One region of the Streptomyces globisporus C-1027 genome, then DNA from elsewhere that is predicted to be linked to it. Evidence: riboswitches for the same ligand, from Rfam matches in the RefSeq annotation. Region 1 holds a riboswitch; each other region holds the start of a gene.
The links. A riboswitch is a leader RNA that binds a small molecule or an ion and turns the genes downstream of it on or off. The one in region 1 is predicted to bind cobalamin.

Region 1 (5,108 bases):
AGGGTCGTCTCGACGACGGCGAACTGGTCGTCGGTGAGGAGCGTGGTCACGGTGCTCATCCCATGGTCGGAATCGTGAAGCTCGCGCCGTCCCGGATTCCCGAGGCGGGCCAGCGCGAAGTGACGGTCTTGGTACGGGTGTAGAAGCGGATGGCGTCCGGGCCGTGCTGGTTCAGATCGCCGAAGCCGGACCGCTTCCACCCGCCGAACGTGTGGTACGCCACCGGCACCGGGATCGGCACGTTGACGCCGACCATGCCGGTGTCGACGCGGCGCGTGAAGTCGCGGGCGGTGTCGCCGTCGCGGGTGAAGAGCGCGACGCCGTTGCCGTACGGGTGCTCCGAGGGCAGCCGCAGGGCCTCCTCGTAGTCCGCCGCACGGACGACGGACACCACCGGGCCGAAGATCTCCTCCTGGTAGATCCGCATGTCCGGGGTGACCCGGTCGAAGAGGGAAGCGCCCGCGAAGAAGCCGTCCTCGTGGCCCTTCAGGGTGAAGTCCCGCCCGTCCACGACCAGTTCGGCGCCCTCCTCGACGCCGAGGTCGACATAGCCGCGGACCCGGTCCACCGCGTCCCGGCCCACCAGCGGCCCGAAGTCGGCGTCCGGGTCGTCCGAGCGGCCGATCCGCAGCTCGGCGATCCGCTCGGTGAGCCGGGCGACGAGCGCGTCGGCGGTGGCCTCGCCGACCGGCACGGCCACCGAGATCGCCATGCACCGCTCGCCCGCCGAGCCGTAGCCGGCGCCGATCAGCGCGTCCACCGCCTGGTCCAGGTCGGCGTCCGGCATCACGATCATGTGGTTCTTCGCCCCGCCGAAACACTGCGCCCGCTTGCCGTGGGCGGCGGCGGTGGCGTAGATGTGCGCGGCGATCGGCGTCGAGCCGACGAAGCCGAGCGCCTTGACGCGCGGGTCCTCCAGAAGGGTGTCAACGGCCTCCTTGCCGCCGTTGACGACATTGAGGACGCCCGGCGGAAGCCCCGCCTCCAGGAACAGTTCGGCCAGCCGCAGCGGAACCGACGGGTCGCGCTCCGACGGCTTCAGGATGAAGGCGTTTCCGCAGGCCAGGGCGGGGGCCGCCTTCCACAGCGGGATCATCGCGGGGAAGTTGAACGGGGTGATGCCCGCGACCACTCCGAGCGGCCGGCGCAGCGAGTGGACGTCTATCCCGGCGCCCGCGTTGTCGCTGAACTCGCCCTTCAGCAGATGGGGGACGCCCGCGGCGAACTCCACCACGTCCATTCCGCGCGCGATGTCGCCGTGCGCGTCGGCCACGGTCTTGCCGTGCTCGGAGGAGAGCAGCCGGGCCAGGGAGTCCTTCTCCTTCTCCACCAGCTGGAGGAAGCGCAGCAGCACACGGGCGCGGCGCTGGGGGTTCCACTCGCCCCACTCGCGCTGCGCCTCGACGGCGTCGGCGACCGCCGCCTCGGTCTCGGCCCGGTCGGCCAGAGGAACCCGGGCCTGCACCCGGCCGGTGTTGGGATCGAAGACATCGCCATAGCCGCCCGAGGTGCCGGACGTGTGCTTGCCGCCGATGAAATGGGTGAGTTCGCGGACCATGGAGACCTGCTCTCGTCGGTGAGATCGTCAGGAGAGATCCGGGGATGGCGCACGGCTGCCACCGGCCCACGCACCGGTCGGGTGCACGGGGGCGCGGAAGGGCTGCCGCCGGAGGGGGGCGCGAAGGGCGGAGGCCGTCAGGGGGCGGGGAGAACCGCTCGCCGGGACGTGCCTGCGGGGCCGTGGGTGCGGACCGGTGCCATGCGTGTCTGCTCCATCCTCGTGGAAACACGGAACATCCCGCGGCCGGTATCCTGACTCCCGGATCGACGCCCGTCCCCCTGCCTTCCCGACGGCTGCTGCACCGTCAGTGGCGTGTCCTGCGAGGACGGACTCCCCGGTCACAGTGGCGGGACCGCGCCGGAATCACACCGGCTTCCCTGACACCACGGGCCTTGAGGGCGATCAGCTGCACACCGACCACCCCGCTGCTCACGAACATATAGTTGGACGTCCTAGTAAGTCCACCCCGCCTCGCCCCTGGCATGATCGGCCGACATGGCAGACAAGGCAGACATGGCACATGCCGGCGAGGCCCCCCGGCACGTCCTCGTCATCGGCATCGGCGCCGGTGACCCCGACCACCTGACCCTCGCCGCGGTGAAGGCCATGCGCCGGGCCGACGTCTTCTTCGTGCTCGGCAAGGGCAGGGAGAAGGAGTCGCTGACCCGGCTGCGGCGCGACATCCTCGACGAACACCTCACCGGCCCCTACCGCGTGGTGGAGGCCGGTGACCCGTGGCGCGACCGCACCCAGGAGGATGCCGCGCGCTACACCTCGGCGGTGCACGACTGGCGCCACCGCCGCGCCGACATCTGCGAACGCCTGATCATCGAGGAGCTCGCACCGGGGCAGTGCGGAGCCTTCCTGGTGTGGGGCGACCCGGCCCTGTACGACAGCACCCTCGCGATCCTCGACGACATCCGGGGGCGCGGCACGGTGGAGTTCGGCCACGAGGTGATTCCCGGCATCAGCAGCGTCTCCGCCCTCGCCGCCCGGCACCGCGTCACCCTGAACCAGGTCGGCCGCCCCATCCACATCACCCCCGGCAGACGGCTGGCCCAGGGCTTCCCCGAGGACGACGGCGACATCGTCGTGATGCTCGACGGCCATGAGACCTTCACCCGTCTGACGGGCCGGGGCCTGTGGATCCACTGGGGCGCGTACATCGGCACCCCCGACGAGATCCTGGTCTCGGGCCCGCTCGACGAGGTGGCCGACGAGATCAGCCGCGTGCGCGCGGAGGCCCGCGAACGGCACGGCTGGATCATGGACACCTATCTGCTGCGGCAGGGGCCGAGCGATGAGAAGGCGGCGGCCGGCGAGGAGACGGCGGGCCGCCCGGCGGACGGCGCGGACGGTTCGGTGGGCGGCCCGCTCGGCTGACCGGCCGGCGTCAGCGTCGGGACTCGTGTTCCCGGATGACGCCCAGCCCATGACCGAGGCTCGGGCACTCGGCGCTCAGGTCGTCACCGCGCACCAGGTAGTTGTCCACCCGGCCGTCCGTCGGCCGCTCGACGGCGCGGTACTGCGTGCCGTTCACGGTGATCGTCCAGTCGTCGCCGTCCTGGGCCCACCCGACTGTCTTCTTCATATGACGTCTTCCGTTCCTCGATCGGCCCTCCGGGGATCGGCAGGGCCGTGTAGTGGGAAGAAGAACGGCTTGTGACGCTCCGTGGTTCCGCATTCCCCTACGCCATTCGGTTACATCTGGGTCACTGCCTCCGCACAGTCGAGACGGGCGACCTGACCGACAGTCAGGGAGCGGGTGGCGAACAGTCGAACGGTCGGGGAACCCATGACGCACACCACTGGGTAGACACTGTCTACTCGGTGGTGCTAGAAGTTCTCCATGGAGGACGGAACCCCGCTGCGGGAACGACTGGTGGACATCGGCGTCGAGATCGTGGCGGCCGAGGGGACCGCGGCGCTGGGGCTGCGGGAGATCGCCCGGCGTGCCGGTGTCTCGCACGGTGCTCCGCGCCGCTACTTCCCGACCCACCGCTCGCTGCTCTCCGCCATCGCGGGACGCGGGTTCGACGCCTTGAAGGACCGGCTCGACACCTCCCTCCGGCCGGACGGCGACCCGCGCGCCCAGGTGTGTCTCCTCGCCGACGTCTACGTCGGTTTCGCCGTCGAGCACCGCCCGATGTTCGAGCTGATGTTCCGCCACGACCTGCTGGACGGCGGCGACGAGGCCGACGGCCGGCCCAGGCTGCGGGAGAAGACCCTCCCGCTGTTCGCGTCGCTCGTCGCCCTGGTCGCCCGGCACCAGCAGACCGGAGCCGCCCGCCGGCCGTCCCCCGGACCCGAGCCCGCCCCGGATGTCGTGGCCGCCGCCCTCTGGGCGAACCTCCACGGCGTCGCCCAACTGTGGAGCTGGGGAAGCCTGTCGCTCACCCTCGACGCCCCCTCGCCGGGCGACCCGCACGCCCACGAGAGCCTGGCGCCGCTGATCGCCCGGACCGTCGACGCCCACCTCGGACCGGCGAACCCGTGACCGGCGCCGCGACCGCCTCCGTCCGGCCCCGCCTCGCCCTCGCGGGCAGCATCGCCGGGGCGATGATCGTCGCGCTCGACGGCTCCGTCCTCTTCGTGGCCCAGCCCAGCCTGCAGCGCGATCTCTCCGCGAGCCTCGCCCAGGTGCAGTGGACGAGTACGGCCTACCTCCTCGCGGTGGCGAGTCTTCTCGTCCTCGCCGGACGGCTGGGGGACCGGTACGGCCACACCCGTCTGCTCCTCACCGGATCGCTCGGCTTCGGGGCCGCGTCCGCGGGCATCGCCGTGGCGCCCTCGGTCGGCTGGGTCATCGCGCTGCGCGCCGTACAAGGCGTGTGCGGAGCCCTGCTGCAGCCCGCGACGCTGGCGCTGCTGCGCCAGGTCTACCCGCCCGACCGGCTCGGCCCGCCGGTCGCCCTGCGGACCAGTGCCATCGGGGCAGCGGCAGCCGCCGGTCCGCTGCTCGGCGGCTTCCTGGTGGAGCAGTTCGGCTGGCGGTCCGTGTTCGTCATCAACGTGCCCGCCGCGCTCGTGATCGGCCTGCTCTGCCTGGCGGCCCGCGTCCCGGCGGCCAGGGGTGACCGGGACGCATCCCACCGCCTGGAGGCGGGCGGAGCTCTCCTGCTCGCGGTCGCCCTCGCCCTTCTCGTGAACGCCCTGGCCGGAGTGGAACTGCACGGCTGGACCGACGGGCGCACGGTGGGAGGGCTGCTCGCCGCGTCCGCCGCCGCGGCTGTCCTCGTCCGCCACCAACGCCGCAGCCACCATCCCCTGGTGCCCGCCGCGGTCGCCCGGTCGGTGCCGGTCACCGCCTCCATGGCGATGCTGCTGTTCACCGCGAGCGGCATGTTCGGCGCACTCTTCGTCAGCACGTACTTCCTGCAGTACGCGCTGGGCCTGGACCCGCTCGACAGCGTCCTGCGCAGCCTGCCCCTGACGGCGATGATGATCGTCGGCGCCCCGCTCGCGGGGCGGCTGCTGCGCGTGCTGGGGGCGCGGACCACCGCGCTCGGCGGCGTCCTGCTGGTCGTTCTCGGTACCGGATGGCTGG
Region 2 (5,108 bases), 1.2 Mb from region 1:
CGGCTCGATGCACTCGTACACGCCGGCGATCGAGGCGATCGTCGCGGTCGGCGCGATGGCGAGCAGCAGGGAGTTGCGCATCCCGGTCTTCGCGACCCGGGCGCGCAGGGCGTCCCAGCGCTCCGGCCAGTTCAGCTCGGTGGCGTAGTGGTCGGGGTGCAGCACCCCGCGCGCGGCACGCGTCTCGGACCACGCGGGCAGCGGGCCCGAGCGCTCGGCGAGGTCGCAGGACGCCTCGTACGCGGCCAGCATGATCCGCTCGGAGATCTTCGTGGAGAGCGCGCGCGCCTCGGGTGAGTCGAACGGCAGGCGCAGCTGGAAGAAGACGTCCTGGAGGCCCATGGCCCCCAGGCCGACCGGCCGCCAGCGGGAGTTGGAGTTCCCGGCCTGCTCGGTCGGGTAGAAGTTGATGTCGACGACCCGGTCCAGGAAGGTCACGGCCGTACGGACGGTGGAGTCCAGGCGGTCCCAGTCGATCGAGCCGTTCGCCACGAAGGCGCCCAGGTTGACCGAGCCCAGGTTGCAGACGGCCGTCTCGCCGTCGTTGGTGACCTCAAGGATCTCCGTGCACAGGTTCGACGAGTGCACGACCCGGCCCGGCTCGGCGGTCTGGTTGGCGGTCCGGTTGGAGGCGTCCTTGAACGTCATCCAGCCCTGGCCGGTCTGCGCGAGGGTCCGCATCATCCGGCCGTACAGCTCACGCGCCGGCATCGTCTTGCGGGCCAGGCCCTTCGCCTCGGCCGCGCGGTAGGCCGCGTCGAACTCGTCGCCCCACAGGTCGACCAGCTCGGGCACGTCCGCCGGGGAGAACAGCGACCACTCGGTGTCCGCGTCGACCCGGCGCATGAACTCGTCCGGGATCCAGTGCGCCAGGTTCAGGTTGTGCGTACGCCGCTGGTCCTCACCGGTGTTGTCGCGGAGCTCCAGGAACTCCTCGATGTCCGCGTGCCAGGTCTCCAGGTAGACCGCCGCGGCGCCCTTGCGCCGGCCGCCCTGGTTCACCGCCGCCACCGAGGCGTCCAGCGTCTTGAGGAACGGCACGATGCCGTTGGAGTGCCCGTTGGTGCCCCGGATCAGCGAACCCCGGGCGCGGATGCGGGAGTACGACAGACCGATGCCGCCCGCGTGCTTCGAGAGCCGCGCCACCTGGTGGTAGCGGTCGTAGATCGAGTCCAGCTCGTCCTTCGGCGAGTCCAGCAGATAGCAGGAGGACATCTGCGGGTGCCGCGTACCGGAGTTGAAGAGGGTGGGGGAGGACGGGAGGTAGTCCAGCTTGCTCATCAGCCCGTAGAGCGCGGCGACCTCGTCCAGCGCCCGCGCCGACTCGTCCTCGGCGAGGCCCGCGGCCACGCGCAGCATGAAGTGCTGCGGGGTCTCGATGACCTGCCGGGTGATCGGGTGGCGCAGCAGGTAACGGCTGTGCAGCGTACGGAGACCGAAGTAGCCGAAGCGGTCGTCGGCGCCCTCGGCCAGCGTCCGCTCGACCAGCTCGTCCAGCGCCTTCGCGTGCAGCTCGACGAAGGCGGCGGTGCGGTCGGCGATCAGGCCCTCGCGGTGGCCCACGGTGACCGAGGCGGAGAAGGACGTCGCGCCCTGGCCCGCCGCCTCGTCGGCGATCGAGAGGGTCAGCAGCCGGGCGGCCAGCCGGGAGTACGCCGGGTCCTCGGAGATCAGCCCCGCGGCGGCCTCGGTGGCCAGCATGCGCAGCTCGGCCTCGTCGGAGCGGGCGTTACGCCCGCGCAGCGCTGCGGCGGCGACCCGTCCGGGGTCGGTGTCGGGAAGATCGACGGTGAGGTCGGTCAGGGTCCGCAGCAGAGCGGTCCCGGGTCCGTCGTTCGGGACTTTCCCGGCCGTGGTGGACGCTGCGGACTCGGCGGATTCGGTGGCTGAAACCGGATCGGCGGGCGCGATGGTCACTGGGCTTTCCCTCGCTCGGCAGGGGGCCTGTGGAAGGCGGGGAAGCCGGGCAGCGCGAAACCCGGGGCGGGGCAGCACTGCTGACGGCGTCCACCGGCCTATCCGCGAGGCCCGGACGTCTGGCATCCGGTTCGGTCGAGCCGGACGCACTGTCGACAGGTCTTCGGACTTGCAGGTGCGCAAAAGCACACTGATCACACCGTTGCGGGACAGTTCCGGATTCGCACCGGATTCCCCTGCGGCGACAGCGAGGTCGAGCATACATGTGGGGGCCGCCAGATGCTGCGGCCCCCACATGTTGTGTCGCGTCGATTTCATGTGCCCCTCAGGACACCGCCTCCAGCGGCAGCCGGAAGGTCATGAGCCGTAGGCCCGGCACCGGTTCCCAGTCCCGTTCGGGGGTCCGCAGAAAGCCGAGCCGCCGGTAGATCCTATGGGCTGAGAGCATGGCCGGCTGCGTCGACAGCACCAGCGCCCGGACACCTTCCGCCGACCGGGCCCGCTCGATGCACGCCCGTACGAGCGCCTCTCCCACGCCCCGTCCGCGCCCCTCGCGGGCCACGGCCAGCATCCGGAATTCGGCCTCGTCCGGACCGGCGATGTCGCGCCACGGCGTGCCGGGAGCGGCATAGGTCACACCGCCGAGCACCGCCCCGTCCGCGTCGAGCGCGACCAGCGTCTCCGCCTCGGCCGCCCGCTGCTCCACCGCCCGCAGTTTGCGGAGATACGGGTCCTGCGGCCCGTGCAGCAGACCGTCGCCGAGATACGCCTCGGCGACGATCTCGCCGAGCACGCCGTACTCGGCCGGCTCGGCCACCCTGATCGTCAGATCCATCAGCCGCTCGCTCCCACTTCGTTGTCCGGGGCCCCGTCGCCCTCCGTCGGCAGATCGCCGCGCTCGACCGGCGCTCGCCCGGAGGCCTCCCCGGCGGGCGGCAGTACCTGGTCCAGCTCGTAGTCGTCGGCGCGGTGGGCGGCCCGCGCCGCCGCACGCAGCGTCGGCCGGTCCACCTCCTGGCGTGTTCCGCTCAACGTCACCACCAGGCCGTCCTGTTCCCGGGCGTAGGAGTGGCCCGACTCCGTGGCGCTGTACCACTGTCCGCCGTCGCGCTCACAGGTCACCAGGGGCTGCTGGCCGCCGCCCGGCGCGGGGCCGTCCGTGCAGTCGGCGTCGGCGTGCGGGAGGCGTTCCACCGACAGCCGGATCTGCCCGCCGTCCGGCTCGGTGTAGACGCTGCCGAACCCGTCGTCGCCGAGCACCCCGACGGACTGGCGCGCCAGGGTGTAGCCCGCGGCCTCGGTCACCCACACATGCTCCGCGACGAGCTGCGCGGCGCTCGCCCGCGCCTCCAACTCCGCCCGGTCGGGCGCCGGATCGGCCGAGGAACTCCGGTCGGCCGCTGTCTGCGAGCCGGGCGCCGGCTCGGTGCCGCAGCCCGTCGCCGCCAGGGCCAGGGTCATGGTCAGCGTGGTGGTCAGGAGGAGGGGCCGGAGCCGGGGCGGCCGGAAGCGCGGTGTCATGGGCACATCCTTGTCTAGGGCGAGGGCGCGGTGTTCCGGACGGCGATGTCCGGTCGGGGGCGCGGAAAGGGGCCGCCGCGCCCCTGGACGGGATGCGGCGGCCCCGGTGGCGGCCCGTGGTGCTCAGCAGCAGCGGAAGCCCTCGCGGGGATCCGCCTCGCGGGCGTCCGTCCGGCTGCGTTCGAAGGCGCGGCGGGTCATCACCGGCGCGTCCGGATCGTGCGTCCTCGCGTGCGCCACATAGCGGTCGTACGTGGACTCGCCGGTCAGCTCACGGACGTACCAGCGGATCCGTCCGGCCACCCGTCGTACGTCCGCGACCGTCATGTCCGGCTCCCCGTCTCCGCCGGCTCCTTGCGGATGCCGCCCTCGGGCCCGACGCCGGCGGCGAGCAGCTCGGCCTTCTCCTCCTTGGTGGCGAAGAGCGAGGCCGGGGCGACGAGCTTGGACTCGACGTACGGCGTCTCGTGGAGCTTGACGCTCTCCGGGTCCCGGATGGCCTTGTAGCAGACCCGGCCGGCGTCCACGAGCACCACGATGATGAGGAGCGCGAAGAGCGCGCTCAGCACCCCGTCGACCGTGGAGTTGGTGACGACGGTGCGCATGTCGTCCATGGACTTGGCCGGCGCCAGCACCTCGCCCGCGTCGATGCCCGCCTGGTACTTGTCGCGCTGGGCGAAGAAGCCGACCTTCACGTCGTCGGAGAAGATCTTCTGCCAGCTCGCGGTGAGCGTGACCGCCACGTCCCAGGCGAGCGGGACCGCGGTGACCCACGCCCACTTCAGCCGGCCGGACTTGACGAGCAGGGTGGTGCAGACGGCCAGCGCGACGGCGGCCAGCAACTGGTTGGCGATACCGAAGAGCGGGAAGAGCTGGTTGATGCCGCCCAGCGGGTCGTGCACGCCGACCCAGAGGAAGTACCCCCAGCCGCCGACCACGACGGCACTGGCGAACCAGACGCCCGGCTTCCAGCTGACCTCGCGGAACGGCTTGTAGGCGTTGCCCAGCATGTCCTGGAGCATGAAGCGCCCGACCCGGGTGCCGGCGTCCACCGTGGTGAGGATGAAGAGGGCCTCGAACATGATGGCGAAGTGGTACCAGAACGCCTTCATCGCCGTTCCGCCGACGACCGCGGAGAAGATCTCCGACATGCCGAGCGCGAACGTGGGCGCGCCACCGGTCCGGGAGAGCAGGCTCGCCTCTTCGACGTCCTTGGCGGCCTGGGCCAGGGCGTCCGGGGAGATGGTGAAGCCGAAGTTGGCGACGGCCTGCGAGGCGGACTGGACGCTGTCGCCGATCACACCGACGGGCGCGTTGATGGCGAAGTAGAGGCCGGGGTCGATGATGCAGGCGGCGATCATCGCCATGATCGCGACGAACGACTCGACCAGCATGGAGCCGTAGCCGATCATCCGGATCTGGGTCTCCTTCTGGACCATCTTCGGCGTGGTGCCGGAGGAGACCAGGGAGTGGAAGCCGGAGAGCGCGCCGCAGGCGATGGTGATGAAGACGAACGGGAACATCGAGCCGGCGAAGACCGGGCCCGATCCGCTGGAGGCGAAGTCGGTGACCGCGGGCATCTTCAGGGTCGGCAGTGCGACGACCACGCCGAGGGCCAGCAGCCCGATCGTGCCGACCTTCATGAAGGTGGAGAGGTAGTCGCGCGGGGC
Region 3 (5,108 bases), 6.2 Mb from region 1:
GGTCGCGGCGCTCGGCACCCGTGGGGTCCTCCTGGCGTACTGGGGAACCACATCGGTGCTCTCCCGATGGTTCGAGAAGCCGCAGGTGAGCGTAGATGAATCGGTTCACCGGAAGGCGTAACCGGAAGATCGTCATCCAGTTATTTCGGGAGGTGGGCAGCACCGTTTTCCCCCGCCGCTCGGACGATCTCGACGAACCCGATGAGAGGAATCACCATGAAGACCATTCACCCCAAGATCACCGAGGTGCTGACCGGGACGTTCAAGGTGCCCGCCCACGAGGTCCTGCCGGAGTCCACCATGGACAGCCTGGAGATGGACTCCCTCGCGGTCGCCGAGTTCGCCGTCATCATTAAGGAGACCCTGGGCGTCGACGCCGACTCCGAGAAGCTCTACAAGGACGCCACGCTGGCCGACATCTCCGCGTACATCGACGAAGCCGTCGGCAGCACGGCGGCCGAGGCGACGGTGCCGGTGAGCAACACCCGATGAAACGACCCGCCATCGCCGTGACGGGACTGGGGATGATCACCCCGGTCGGCCACACCACCGACACCACCTGGGGCGGAGTCCGCGCCGGCCTCTCACCCGCCCGCACCGTCCCCGAACTGCAAGGCTGCGCCGTCGACTTCGCCTGTACGGTCTCCGGCATCGACCTCGACGACGCGGTCGGCGGCAGGTCCGCGTTCCGGATGGGCCGGTACGTCAAGTTCGCCCTCCTGGCCGCCCGGGAGGCGGTCGCCGACGCCGGGCTCGACCCGGCGCACTGGGACGGGACCCGGGTCGCCGTCGTGGTCGGCACCAGCAGCGGAGGATCCGCCGGACTCACCGAACAGGCCGTCGCCCTGGAGCGACGCGGCCCCGAGGCCACCTCGCCCTCGGGCATCCTGCTGACCATCCCGAACATGCCTGCGGCCGAGATCGCCATCGCGATGAAGGCCACCGGACCGAGTCTGGCCCCGTGTACCGCCTGCTCGTCCGGGGTGACCGCGCTGTCGGTGGCCCGGGACATGCTCACGTTGGGCCAGTGCGACATCGCCATCGCCGGGGCCACCGAGTCGATCGTCTTCCCCGTCGCCATGACCGGTTTCGCGCGCTCCGGCGCCGCGGCACCGCGGGACGGCGACCCCGCCCGCCTCTGCCGCCCCTTCGCCGCCGACCGGACCGGGATCGTCATGGGCGAGGGCGCGGCGATCATGGTCCTGGAGCGGGCCGAGGAGGCCCGCGCCCGAGGAGCCTCTCCCCGAGCGCTGATCGCGGGCGCCGGGGCCACCACCGACGCCCATCACCCCACCAGCCCGCACCCTGCCGGGGAGGTCGCACGGGCGGCCGTCGACGCCGCGCTGCGCGACGCGGGCTGGCGGGCCGAGGACGTCGACCACGTCAACGCGCACGGCACGTCGACCCCGCAGGGCGACGCCACAGAAGCCGCCCTGATCGGCCGGGCCTACCCGCACCGGCCGCCCGTCACCGCCCCCAAGGGCGTACTGGGCCACTGCATGGGGGCGGCCGGCGCCATCGAGGCGGGCCTGACGATCCTCACGCTCCAGCACGGGGTGATCCCGCCGATCGCGAACCTGGACGCCCCCGAGCCCGGGTTCGCCATCGACTGTGTCACCAAGACCCCGCGCGAGGTCCCCGTACGACGGGCCGTCAGCCACTCCTTCGGCTTCGGCGGCCAGAACGCGGTGATCGCCCTCCAGGCTCCGTAGGGGCCGGCGTCACCTTCCCGTCTGCCGGGCGACGACGGGAAGGTGGCGCCAGGCCCTGGGCCTGCCCGAGCGGAATCCGCACAGCCGGTACGGCGGGCCGACCCCGCGCCGTACCGGCCCCGCGCCGTACCGGCCCCGCGGCCGTGACCCACCGCACCGCGCCCGAGCTGCGAGAAGACGCGTGATAGCTTGCCGGGGCCAGTCGAACCCCAGCGACGGGGTCAGGGAATCCGGTGCGAATCCGGAACTGACGCGCAGCGGTGAGGGGGACGGGCGGGGCCACGGCCACTGGAGCACACGCGTGCTCCGGGAAGGCGTCCCGCCCGGACGAACCCGAGTCCGAAGACCTGCTGGCACCCGCGCCCGCACCGGGGCACGGGAACCGTACGACGGGCTCCGCGGCTGGGCCCAGAGACACAGAGGTCCTTCGTGCTGTCCACGGCCACCCCCGCTCCGATACGTACCGCCGCCCTGCTCGCGGCCGGACTCCTCCTGCTGACCGCCTGCGGCGAGGGCGGGAGCACCGGAGCCACCGACGGGAAGAAGGCCGAGGGCTTCCCGCTCACCCTGAAGAACTGCGGGCGCACCGTCACGGTGAAGGCGCCGCCCCAGCAGGCCGTCTCCGTCGACCAGGGGTCCACCGAGATCCTCCTCTCGCTCGGCCTGGCCGACCGGCTCGCCGGTACCGCCACCTGGAGCGACCCGGTGATGAAGGGGCTGGAGAAGGCCAACGCGGGCGTCGAGCGGATATCGGAGAACCGGCCCTCCTCGGAGAAGGTCCTCGACAAGGAGCCCGACTTCCTCTCCGCCTCCTTCGCCTCGACCCTCGCCAAGGGCGGCGTCGCCCCGCGCGAACAGTTCGAGAAGCTCGGCGTCCCGACCTACGTCTCGCCCGCCGACTGCGTCGGCAAGGACAACAGCGGCAGCGGCGACGGGGCCCGCACCGCACCCCTGACGATGGACAGCGTCTACACCGAAGTACGCGAACTGGCCCAGGTGTTCGGTGTCCCCGAACGCGGCGACGCCCTGGTGAAGAAGCTCCGGGCCCGGGTGGAGAAGGCCACCGACGGCATCGACGCCTCCGACGCCTCCCTCCTCTACTGGTTCTCCGACTCCAAGGCCCCCTATCTCGCGGGCTGCTGCGGTGCCCCCGGCGTCATCACCAAGGAGCTCGGAGCGAAGAACGTCTTCGACGACACCCATGACGAATGGCCCCAGATCAGCTGGGAGACCGTCGCCGACCGCAACCCCGACGTCCTGGTCATCGGCGACCTCAGCCGCACGACGCAGACCGCCGAGAGCGCCGAGAAGAAGATCGAGTTCCTGGAGTCCAACCCGGTCACGAAGACGATGGACGCCGTCAAGAACCGCCGCTACGTGCTGCTCAGCGGCCAGGCCATGAACCCCACCATCCGGACCGTCGAGGGACTGGAGCGTGTCGCGGCCGGACTGCGCGACTTCGGGCTCGCGGGGTGAGCACCGACAGCCGTACGGCCGCGAAGACGGCCGACGCGCCGCCTGCCGCCCGCCCGGACGTTCCCGCCCGGGTCGGCGCGCCGCTCACCGTCCTGCTGTGGGGCGGCGGACTACTCCTCCTCCTGGCCTCCGTCGCGGTCGCCGTCACCATCGGGCCCGCCCGGATCTCCGTCCCCGACGTCTGGTCGACCGTCGCCGCGCACCTCGGGTTCGGCGCGAGTGACCTCAGCCCGATCCGGGACGGCATCATCTGGAATCTGCGGATGCCGCGTACCCTCCTCGCCGCCGTGTGCGGCGCCGGGCTCGCGGTGTGCGGCACGGTGATGCAATCGCTGCTGCGCAACCCGCTCGCCGACCCCTTCGTCCTCGGTGTCTCCTCCGGCGCCTCCACCGGGGCGGTCGTCGTGGTCGTCCTCGGGGTCGGCGGGGGAGCGGTGTCGCTGTCGGCCGGAGCGTTCGTCGGGGCGCTCCTCTCCTTCGCCCTGGTGCTGCTGCTCAGCCACACCCTCGGCGGCTCCACCGACCGCGTCGTCCTCTCCGGCGTCGCCGCGATGCAGCTCTTCTCCGCCCTCACCTCCTTCGTCGTGATGACCTCCGCCGACGCCGAGCAGACCCGCGGGGTGCTGTTCTGGCTCCTCGGCTCGCTCAGCGGCGTCGGCTGGAGCGAGGTCGCCCTGTGCTCCGCCGTCCTCGCCGTCTGCCTGGTGGTCTGCCTGGCCCACGCCCGTACGCTCGACGCCTTCGCCTTCGGGCAGGACGCCGCCGCCGCGCTCGGCGTGAACGTCGCCCGCACCCGGATCGTGCTGCTGTGCACGACCGCCCTGCTGACCGCCGCCCTGGTCAGCGCGGCCGGGGCGATCGGCTTCGTCGGCCTGGTCCTGCCGCACGCCGCCCGCGCCCTCACCGGCTCCGGACACCGGCGGCTCCTCCCGGTCACCGCGCTCGCCGGGGCCGTCTTCCTGGTCTGGGTCGACACCCTCGCCCGGACCGTCCTCGACCCGCAGGAAGTACCGGTCGGCGTCGTCACGGCCCTGATCGGCGTCCCCGCCTTCGTCCTCGTCCTGTACCGCACCAGGAGCACGTCATGAGCGTTTCCACGGGCCTGCGCGCCGAGCGCGTCGGCCGGGCGGCGGGCGGCCGGCTCATCCTCGACGGCGTCGACATCACCCCGCCGCCGGGCTCCACCATCGGGCTCCTCGGCCCCAACGGCTCCGGCAAATCCACCCTGCTGCGGATCCTCGCGGGCCTCCTCGCCCCGGACACCGGCGTCGTCACCCTGGACGGCGACCCCCTCGCCCGTCTCGGCCGCCGCACCGTCGCCCGCCGGATCGCCGTCGTCGACCAGCACGCGGTCACCCAGGTCGACCTCAGCGTCCTGGACGTCGTACGCCTCGGCCGCATCCCGCACCGGCGCGCCTGGTCCGCCCCCGACAGCACCGACGAGGACGCCGTCTCCGACGCGCTGCGGCGCACCGGGCTCACGGACCGCGCCGGGCAGTCCTGGCACACCCTGTCCGGCGGCGAACGCCAACGCGTCCAGATCGCCCGCGCCCTGGCCCAGCAGCCCCGCGAACTCCTCCTGGACGAACCGACGAACCACCTCGACATCCAGCACCAGCTGGACCTGCTCGCCCTGGTCGCCGACCTCCCCGTCACCAGCGTCGTCGCGCTGCACGACCTCAACCTGGCCGCGATGTTCTGCGACCGGATCACCGTGATGAAGGCCGGCCGCGTCGTCGCCGGAGGCACCCCGGCCGAGGTCCTCACCGAGGAACTGATCAGGGACGTCTACGGAGTGCGGGCGGTCGTCACCCCGGAAGGTCCCGACGGCCGCCCCTCGGTACGGTTCCTGCGGCGCCGCTGACCGGCTGGGCACAAGGACAACGCCCCCGGACAGCCCGCCGGGCGGACTCGAAGCTA

Region 2: another riboswitch for cobalamin. It lies ahead of WQO_RS24035 (ribonucleoside-diphosphate reductase subunit alpha); the one in region 1 lies ahead of WQO_RS29230 (CoA-acylating methylmalonate-semialdehyde dehydrogenase).
Region 3: another riboswitch for cobalamin. It lies ahead of WQO_RS01895 (ABC transporter substrate-binding protein); the one in region 1 lies ahead of WQO_RS29230 (CoA-acylating methylmalonate-semialdehyde dehydrogenase).

Annotation. Positions count from the first base shown of each region.
Region 1 covers NZ_CP013738.1:6,619,808-6,624,915, forward strand. The annotation lists gene WQO_RS29225 (acyl-CoA dehydrogenase family protein) at 1-59, opposite strand, end outside; gene WQO_RS29230 (CoA-acylating methylmalonate-semialdehyde dehydrogenase) at 56-1,558, opposite strand; cobalamin riboswitch at 1,786-1,964, opposite strand; gene cobF (precorrin-6A synthase (deacetylating)) at 2,057-2,944, shown strand; gene WQO_RS29240 (hypothetical protein) at 2,955-3,152, opposite strand; gene WQO_RS29245 (TetR/AcrR family transcriptional regulator) at 3,411-4,058, shown strand; gene WQO_RS29250 (MFS transporter) at 4,121-5,108, shown strand, end outside.
Region 2 covers NZ_CP013738.1:5,423,323-5,428,430, forward strand. The annotation lists gene WQO_RS24035 (ribonucleoside-diphosphate reductase subunit alpha) at 1-1,917, opposite strand, end outside; cobalamin riboswitch at 2,055-2,178, opposite strand; gene WQO_RS24040 (GNAT family N-acetyltransferase) at 2,243-2,752, opposite strand; gene WQO_RS24045 (hypothetical protein) at 2,752-3,438, opposite strand; gene WQO_RS24050 (YbdD/YjiX family protein) at 3,562-3,765, opposite strand; gene WQO_RS24055 (carbon starvation CstA family protein) at 3,762-5,108, opposite strand, start outside.
Region 3 covers NZ_CP013738.1:468,329-473,436, reverse strand. The annotation lists gene WQO_RS01910 (acyl-CoA dehydrogenase family protein) at 1-121, shown strand, start outside; gene WQO_RS01905 (acyl carrier protein) at 217-492, shown strand; gene WQO_RS01900 (beta-ketoacyl-[acyl-carrier-protein] synthase family protein) at 489-1,712, shown strand; cobalamin riboswitch at 1,895-2,081, shown strand; gene WQO_RS01895 (ABC transporter substrate-binding protein) at 2,142-3,188, shown strand; gene WQO_RS01890 (FecCD family ABC transporter permease) at 3,185-4,276, shown strand; gene WQO_RS01885 (ABC transporter ATP-binding protein) at 4,273-5,052, shown strand.